2 linked regions of the Leisingera sp. NJS204 genome follow. The main gene of each other region encodes a partner of the protein of the gene in region 2 in a complex. Links are inferred from orthologs where the notes say so. Each region holds a gene or a part of one and is shown on either strand. Other genes may lie near its edges.

Region 1 (3,921 bases), 3.8 Mb from region 2 along the record:
GCCTGGGTTAGCGGGTGGCCTGGCCGGAGCCGAAGCCGTGAATGAATGGTGGGCGATACAAGGATCGAACTTGTGACCCCTTCGATGTCAACGAAGTGCTCTACCGCTGAGCTAATCGCCCACTCTGGCCTGCGCGCCGTCCTGCCCCTTAGAAGTGAAAGGGGCGCGGGGTGCCGCGCCGGTGAGGGGGTCTATAAATAGAGTCGCTCAGGGGTGCAAGAGCTTTTGACCGCAGAAATTTCCGCGATATGCTGTTTCTTGCACAAGAAGCACCGGAGCAAGGATGCCTGATACAGCGTTTTCCGTGATTTCACCGCAGAAACTGGCGTCCTCCGTGGTTTTTGCCTCTCCGCACAGCGGCACAGACTATTCCGATTCCTTTCTGGCCCAGTCGATTCTGGGGCGAAAAGAGATCCGCAGCTCGGAGGACGCCTTTGTAGACCGGCTGTTTAAGGCCGCGCCAGAGTTTGGATCACCGCTGCTGATGGCAGTCAAACCGCGTGCCTACCTGGATCTGAACCGGTCTCCGGATGAGCTGGATCCGGCGGTGATCGAAGGGGTGCAGCGGCGCGGGCAGAATCCGCGGGTGGCGTCCGGCCTTGGGGTGATTCCCCGGGTGGTGGCCAATGGCCGTGCCATTTACCGCGGCAAACTGCCGGCGACGGAAGCAGAGCAGCGGATCAGATGCTGCTGGCACCCCTACCACCAAGCGCTGAAGGGGCTTCTGGAGCAGGCGCATCAGCATTTCGGCCAAGCGATTCTGGTCGATTGCCATTCGATGCCGCATGAGGCGATCGACACCATGGTTCCGTGCAAGGGCGGCAAACCCGAAGTGGTGCTGGGCGACCGCTTCGGCGCCGCAGCTGATAGCAGCGTTGTGGACCGGATCGAGGCTGCCTTTGCTGCGGCCGGGCTGAACGTTGCCCGCAACACGCCGTTTGCCGGTGCCTATATCGCCCAGACCTATGGCCGCCCATCGCGGCGGCAGCACGCGGTTCAGATCGAAATAGACCGGGCATTGTATATGGATGAAGCTAAAATCCGGCCCAACGGGAACTTTGAACCGCTGCAGCAGCTGTTGCGCCAAGTGATTGCCGAGATTGCGGCGATTGGGCGTGAGGAGCTGCCGCTGGCGGCGGAGTAAGAAGAAAACGCCTGCGCGGCTCAGCGCAACGCGCGGCCTTTCAGAATCGCGCTATCACCAAATCGCTTGCGGATGGCATCGGTGGCGCGTTCAGCCTCGGCCCGCTTGCCGGCCTGCGGATCCAGCAGGTCGCCGGTTTCGTCGGCTTGCGACTCGGGCACGAGCTCAGAGATGCCGCAGCCCAGCAGCCGGTAGGGTCCTTGGTCACCCGCCTGGTCCAAAAGGTTGCGTGCGGTGCGGTAAATGCGGTCGGCGATCTGGGTGGGGCTGCGCAGTGTCAACCGCCGGGTCAATGCGGAATGATTGGCGCGTTTCAGTTTGAGAGTGACAACCCGGCCTGCAAGTTCCCGCGCCTTGGCACGGTCGGAAACCTGTTCTGCAAGCCGCCACAGATGGCCATCCAGAATGTCTATGCTGGCGGTGTCTTCAAAAAACGTGGTTTCTTTGGAAATTGATTTAACGGGGGCATTGGCCGAAACCCGGCGCCGGTCCTGGCCGCGGGCCAGGTGCCAGAGCCGGTCCCCCATGGAGCCGAAGCGGCTGTGCAGGGCCTCGCGGTCCCAACGCAAAAGGTCCGAGAATGTGCGGATGCCCGCCTTTTCCAGACTTGCCTGGGCGGCGGGGCCGATGCCCCAAATCAGCCGCACCGGTTTTTCGCGCAGGAAATCACCGGTTTCTGCCTTGCCAATCACCGAGAACCCGCGCGGTTTGTCGAGGTCGGAAGCAACTTTGGCCAGAAACTTATTATGTGACAGGCCGATGGAGCCGGTGACGCCCAATTCGTCCTTCATCCGTTTGACCAGCCGGGCCAGCATCACGGCGGGCGGCGCACCGTGCAGTTTTTCGGTGCCGCTGAGGTCCATGAAGGCTTCATCCAGCGACAGCGGCTCCACCTCCGGGGTGAGCTCGTTCATCATCTTGCGGATTTCGCGGCTGACCTCGACGTAGACGCTCATCCGCGGTTTGATGAACACCGCATCGGGGCAAAGTTTCAAGGCCTGGAACGTTGGCATGGCCGAGCGCACTCCGCGGATGCGGGCGACGTAGCAGGCGGTGGAGACCACACCGCGTTTGCCGCCCCCGATGATCACCGGCTTGGCGGCCAGTTCTGGATTGTCGCGCTTTTCGACGCTAGCATAAAAGGCATCGCAGTCCATATGGGCGATGGTGAGGGAAAACAGCTCTGCATGCGCCTTGATCCGCGGGCTGCCGCAATGCGGACAGCGCCGGGCGGCGGGGGTTTCTTTCAGACAGTCTCGGCAAAGGGCATACATGGCGGGGCAAGTGGCTGAATGACTGGAACGGCAAGTCTAGCTTGCGGCGGAAGGCTTGTCTTTAGCGTGGCGGGGCGCCAAGCGACAGATCATGGCACTAGGGCGAGAAAATTTTTCCGGCGCGAATGTGGCCTTGTTTCTGGGCCGGGAGCTGCGTGTCATCCTGCGTGATGACACGCCGGATATTCCACGCCCTGGGCACTGAGACCTGCCGGGCGGCAGTCGCGAGAGGAAGGAACGTCCCGAAGTATACACGCTGCGGAAGACCCGGGAAGAATTTGGCCTAGTGCTGCAGCCGGGCAGGTGAAGTTCGAAGGTGAAGGGCAGGGATGGGCGCTGATGCCGCCGGATATCTGCTGCGGGCACTCTTTGGCGGTGCCGCATCTTGCCGGACGGCTAAGGCGCTGCCTTGCGGAGTGGGCGGTCTGCATGAGGCTGAAAGAAAGATCCCCCGCTAACTAGCGGGGGGAGGTGACGGGTCTCAGGAAGAAAAGCCCGTCTGGGGAGTGTCTCAAGTCCTAGAATCGCTCAGTCGGCGGTAATTCGCAAAGTCCACGGCAGCGGGCAGAGTTTGCGGAGCTGTGTGGTGTGCTTTTGAAGGCACAGGGCAATTTGGCGCAGATTTTGCCACTCTCGGCGGATTTCTCAGTGAAATGAAGTGTTTGACGTGGCGTCACTATACTTATGAACCATGGCTCCCACTGGCGGATTGTGCATAGAGCAAAAGATTTATTTCTGCCTAATTTTTGGGCAAGAAGGCGCCTGCACTGCGCGCAGCGCAGGCAGCCTGTGCTTCTCGGTATTAATCCTGCACGCCGGCCAGCTCAGTCAGGATGGCTTCAGCCGCGGCGCGGGGGCTGTTTGCCTGCCAGATTGGACGGCCAACAACGATATGGTCGGCACCGTCAGCAATAGCGCTCGCAGGTGTCGCGACCCGTTTTTGATCGCCGAGGTCGGCACCGGCAGGGCGGACGCCGGGGGTGACGATCAGCTTGCCTTCGGCTTCGGGCAGGGCACGGATCAGGGCCGCTTCCTGCGGGCTGGCGATAACCCCGTCGGCGCCGGCGGCAAAGGCATTGCCTGCGCGTTCCAGTACCAGATCCTGCACTGCACCCTCTTTGATCAGAGCGCCGTCCAGGTCCTGGCGGTCCAGTGAGGTGAGGATGGTGACGGCGAGGATCTTGAGGTCTTTGCCGGCAGCGCCTTCCTTGGCCGCCTGCACAACGTAAGGGTCGCCATGCACGGTGAGGAAGTCGAGATCGAACTGGGCCAGGCCGCGCACCGCATTTTCCACGGTGGCGCCGATGTCGAACAGTTTCATGTCGAGGAAAATACGCTTGCCGTGCTCTTGCTTCAGCTCATTTGCCAGCGCCAGCCCGCCGCCGGTCAGCATACCTAGGCCGATCTTGTAGAAGGAGACCGCATCTCCCAGCTGTTCGGCCAGCTTCAGGCCATTCAGCGCGTCGGGGACATCCATGGCAACAATCAGACGGTCGTCGGCGC
Region 2 (3,839 bases):
AAGATTCGCGTCGAGGGTCCGGATGCCGAAACTTTCTTGAACTACATCTGCGGCGCCAACCTGTCGGTGCCTGCGGGCAAGATCGTCTATACCCAGTTCCTGAACGCCCGCGGCGGGATTGAGGCCGATGTGACCGTCACCCGCCTGTCGGAGGCCGCCTATCTGGTGGTGACCCCGGCGGTGACCCGTCTGGCCGACCAGACCTGGATGATGCGCCATCTGGGCGACCACCGGGTGGTTATCACTGATGTGACCGCAGGCGAAGGCGTACTGGCGGTGATGGGGCCAAACGCCCGCAAACTGCTGCAAAAAGTCTCGCCCAATGATTTTTCCAACGAGGTGAACCCCTTTGGCACTGCGCAGGAGATTGAGCTGGGCATGGGGCTCGCCCGTGTGCACCGCGTGACCTATGTGGGTGAACTTGGCTGGGAAATCTATGTCGGTGCCGACATGGCAGGCCACGCATTTGAGACGCTGCACGAGGCAGGCCAGGACATGGGGCTGAAGCTTTGCGGCATGCATATGATGGACAGCTGCCGGATCGAGAAGGGCTTCCGCCACTTCGGCCACGACATCACCTGCGAGGACAATGTGATCGACGCAGGCCTGGGCTTTGCGGTGAAGACCGACAAGGACGACTTCATCGGCAAGGCAGCAGTGCTGGAGCGTAAGGAGAGCGGCCCGAAAAACCGTATGGTTCAGTTCAAACTGACCGATGCCGAGCCGCTGCTGTTTCACAACGAGCCGATCATCCGTGACGGCAAATACGTGGGCTACCTCAGCTCCGGCAGCTACGGCCATACCCTGGGTGCTGCCATCGGCATGGGTTACGTGCCGTGCGAAGGCGAAAAGGCTGCCGATGTGCTGGCCTCCACCTACGAGATCGACGTTTGCGGTGTGAAAGTGAAGGCCGAGGCGTCGCTGAAGCCGATGTATGATCCGAAATCGGAGCGGGTGAAGGCCTAAGCCGCCTCTCCAAAGGTTTAACCTGTTCCGTATGACGCCCCGGTCCAAGCGCCGGGGCGTTTTCCGTAGGTGTCCCCACGGGGACAACCTGGGTTTTGCAGCTCTGTCCCCGCGGGGACAATTCCGGGTTCTGCTGCAACGTTTCTTCCGGTTTCACGGCCCAGCTGCCCACCGCCTCTTGACCCCGCCGGGAATCCCTTGGAGAAATCCACAAAAGCCTTGTACGGCAGGGGTAAACAGGTAGGTTGCTTGTCCCGGCCAGTGACATGGGGCCAGACGGAGAGGATTTGGGACATGAAGATCAGCATCGAACGCGGCACGCTTCTCAAGGCTGTGGCTCAGGCACAGTCGGTGGTCGAGCGCCGCAACACCATTCCGATTCTGGCGAATGTGCTGATCGAAGCCGAAGGCGACAGTGTCCAGTTCCGCGCAACCGACCTGGATATCGAGGTGGTCGACAAGGCCCCCGCCCAGGTGGAACGCGCCGGGGCAACCACCGTGGCCGCCACCACCCTGCACGAGATTGTCCGCAAGCTGCCTGACGGCGCGCTGGTCACACTGAGCGCCGACGCCGCAACCGGGCGCCTGACCGTTGAGGCCGGCCGCTCCAACTTCTCGCTGGCGACCCTGCCGCGCGAGGATTTCCCGGTGATGGCTTCGTCGGAATACCACTCGAACTTCGCAGCCAAGGCCGCAGTGCTGCGCCGCCTGTTCGACAAGTCGAAATTTGCAATCTCGACCGAGGAGACCCGCTATTACCTGAACGGTGTCTATCTGCATGTGTCATCGGGCGATGGCGGCAAGGTTCTGCGCGCCGTGGCCACCGACGGCCACCGCCTGGCCCGCATCGACGCCGAGCTGCCGCTGGGCGCCGAGGACATGCCGGGCGTGATTGTGCCGCGCAAGACCGTGGGTGAGCTGCGCAAACTGCTGGACGACGATGACATGGACATCGCGGTGTCGGTCTCGGAAACCAAGGTGCGCTTTGCCACCCCGAACATCACCCTGACCTCCAAAGTGATCGACGGCACCTTCCCGGACTACACCCGGGTGATCCCGGCCGGCAACACCCGCCGTCTGGAAGTGGATGCCTCCGAGTTCGCCCAGGCCGTGGACCGGGTTGCAACCGTGTCGTCCGAACGTTCCCGCGCGGTGAAGCTGCAGCTGGAAGAGGACCGTCTGATCCTGTCGGTCAATGCGCCTGACAGCGGTGCCGCAGAAGAAGAGCTGGCGGTGGCCTATAACGACGAACGCCTGGAAATCGGATTTAATGCCAAGTACTTGCTGGAAATTGCCAACCAGGTAGACCGCGAAAACGCTGTGTTCATGTTCAACTCCTCCGGCGATCCGACCCTGATGCGCGAAGGCAGCGATCAAAGCGCTGTTTACGTCGTGATGCCGATGCGTGTCTGAAGCGCCTGACGGCGCTGCCTCCCCCGCCGGGCGGCGGGACGCGAGTATTTTTGGAAAGATGAAACGGGAGCGCGCCGCGTGCTGGCCCTGACTGCCCTGACCTTGTCCCATTTCCGCTCGCATTTGCGGGCGGAATTGCGTTTGGACGGGCGTCCGGTCGCCATTCACGGCAATAACGGGGCGGGCAAGACCAATATCCTGGAAGCCGTGTCGCTGTTCTCGCCCGGCCGGGGCCTGCGCCGGGCCAGTGCGGCAGAGATGGCACGCCAGCCCGAAGCGCTGGGGTGGAAACTGAAGGCTGAGCTGCGGGCACCCTCGCAGGCCTATGAGGTGGAAACCTGGTCCGAAGGCGGCAATGCCCGGCAGGTGAAAATCGACAATAAGCCCGCTAGCCAGATCGCGCTGGGCCAGGTGGCGCGGGTGGTCTGGCTGATCCCGGCGATGGACCGGTTGTGGATTGAAGCGGCAGAAGGCCGCCGGCGCTTTCTGGACCGGATCGCGCTGAGCTTTGAACCCGCCCATGCCGAGGCCTCGCTGGCCTATGAAAAGGCAATGCGCGAGCGCAACCGGTTGTTGAAGGACCAGGTGCGCGATGCCGCATGGTACCGGGTGCTGGAAGAGCGGATGGCCGCCTCAGGGCACCGGATCCATGCGGCGCGCGTGCAAGCGGTGGAGCTGCTGCAGATTGCCCAGGCCGAAGCCGGAACCGTATTTCCCGCGGCTGAGCTGGAGCTGCTGCAATCCGAAGGCAGCATGCCGTCCACCGAGGCGGATTTCAAAGAGGCGCTGGAGGAAAGCCGGTTCCGGGATCTGGCGGCGGGCCGGACCCTTGTCGGGCCGCACAGAACCGATTTGATCGGCACCTACCAGGCTAAGGGCATCCCGGCCAAGGACTGTTCGACCGGTGAGCAGAAAGCGCTGCTGGTGTCGCTGATCCTGGCCAATGCACGGGCGCTATCGCAGCGCGAGGGCGCGCCGCCGATCCTGCTTTTGGATGAGGTTTCCGCGCATCTGGACGCTGGCCGCCGTGCGGTCCTTTATGACGAGATCTGCACTCTGGGAACCCAGGCCTGGATGACGGGCACCGGGCCGGAGCTGTTTGGCGAGCTGGCTGGCCGGGCCCAGATGCTGGAAGTCTCTGACAGCGGCAGCGGGTCGGAGGTGACGCAAAAATGACTGTCACCGTTTGGGATCTGTCGCTTTATGCAGGGGCGCTGCTGATCTTGTTCCTGACACCCGGCCCGGTCTGGCTGGCGCTGATGGCGCGCTCGGTGTCCGGCGGGTTTCCGGCGGCCTGGCCGCTGGCGCTGGGGGTTGCCTGCGGCGATATTCTGTGGCCGCTGGTGGCGGTGGGCGGCATGTCCTGGGTGGTTTCCGAATTCACCGGCATCATGACCTTGTTGCGCTGGCTGGCCTGCCTGATGTTCCTCGGCATGGGCGGGCTGCTGATCCGTCACGCG

The links. Proteins that work in one complex are often made in the same cells at the same time.
Region 1: the proteins of dnaN (region 2) and ETW24_RS00285 are in contact, whole or in part, in a solved structure (PDB 1OK7), measured with the Escherichia coli proteins. The link is inferred for Leisingera sp. NJS204 from one-to-one orthologs.

Annotation. Positions count from the first base shown.
Region 1 is NZ_CP035417.1:58,379-62,299, forward strand. Bases 292-3,284 are described here. They hold ETW24_RS00285 (DNA polymerase IV), read right to left. Parts: upstream 2,419-3,284; coding sequence 1,165-2,418; downstream 292-1,164. Other genes in these bases: ETW24_RS00280 (N-formylglutamate amidohydrolase), read left to right, coding at 292-1,144; pyrF (orotidine-5'-phosphate decarboxylase), read right to left, coding at 3,221-3,284. Also shown: more of ETW24_RS00280, read left to right, coding at 284-291; more of pyrF, read right to left, coding at 3,285-3,921. UniProt on the Escherichia coli protein: Poorly processive, error-prone DNA polymerase involved in translesion repair and untargeted mutagenesis. Copies undamaged DNA at stalled replication forks, which arise in vivo from mismatched or misaligned primer ends.
Region 2 is NZ_CP035417.1:3,841,215-3,845,053, reverse strand. What follows is about bases 409-3,319. They hold dnaN (DNA polymerase III subunit beta), read left to right. Parts: upstream 409-1,260; coding sequence 1,261-2,379; downstream 2,380-3,319. Other genes in these bases: recF (DNA replication/repair protein RecF), read left to right, coding at 2,458-3,319; ETW24_RS18625 (GcvT family protein), read left to right, coding at 409-966. Outside these bases: more of ETW24_RS18625, read left to right, coding at 1-408; more of recF, read left to right, coding at 3,320-3,555; ETW24_RS18610 (LysE family translocator), read left to right, coding at 3,552-3,839. UniProt on the Escherichia coli protein: Confers DNA tethering and processivity to DNA polymerases and other proteins. Acts as a clamp, forming a ring around DNA (a reaction catalyzed by the clamp-loading complex) which diffuses in an ATP-independent manner freely and bidirectionally along dsDNA.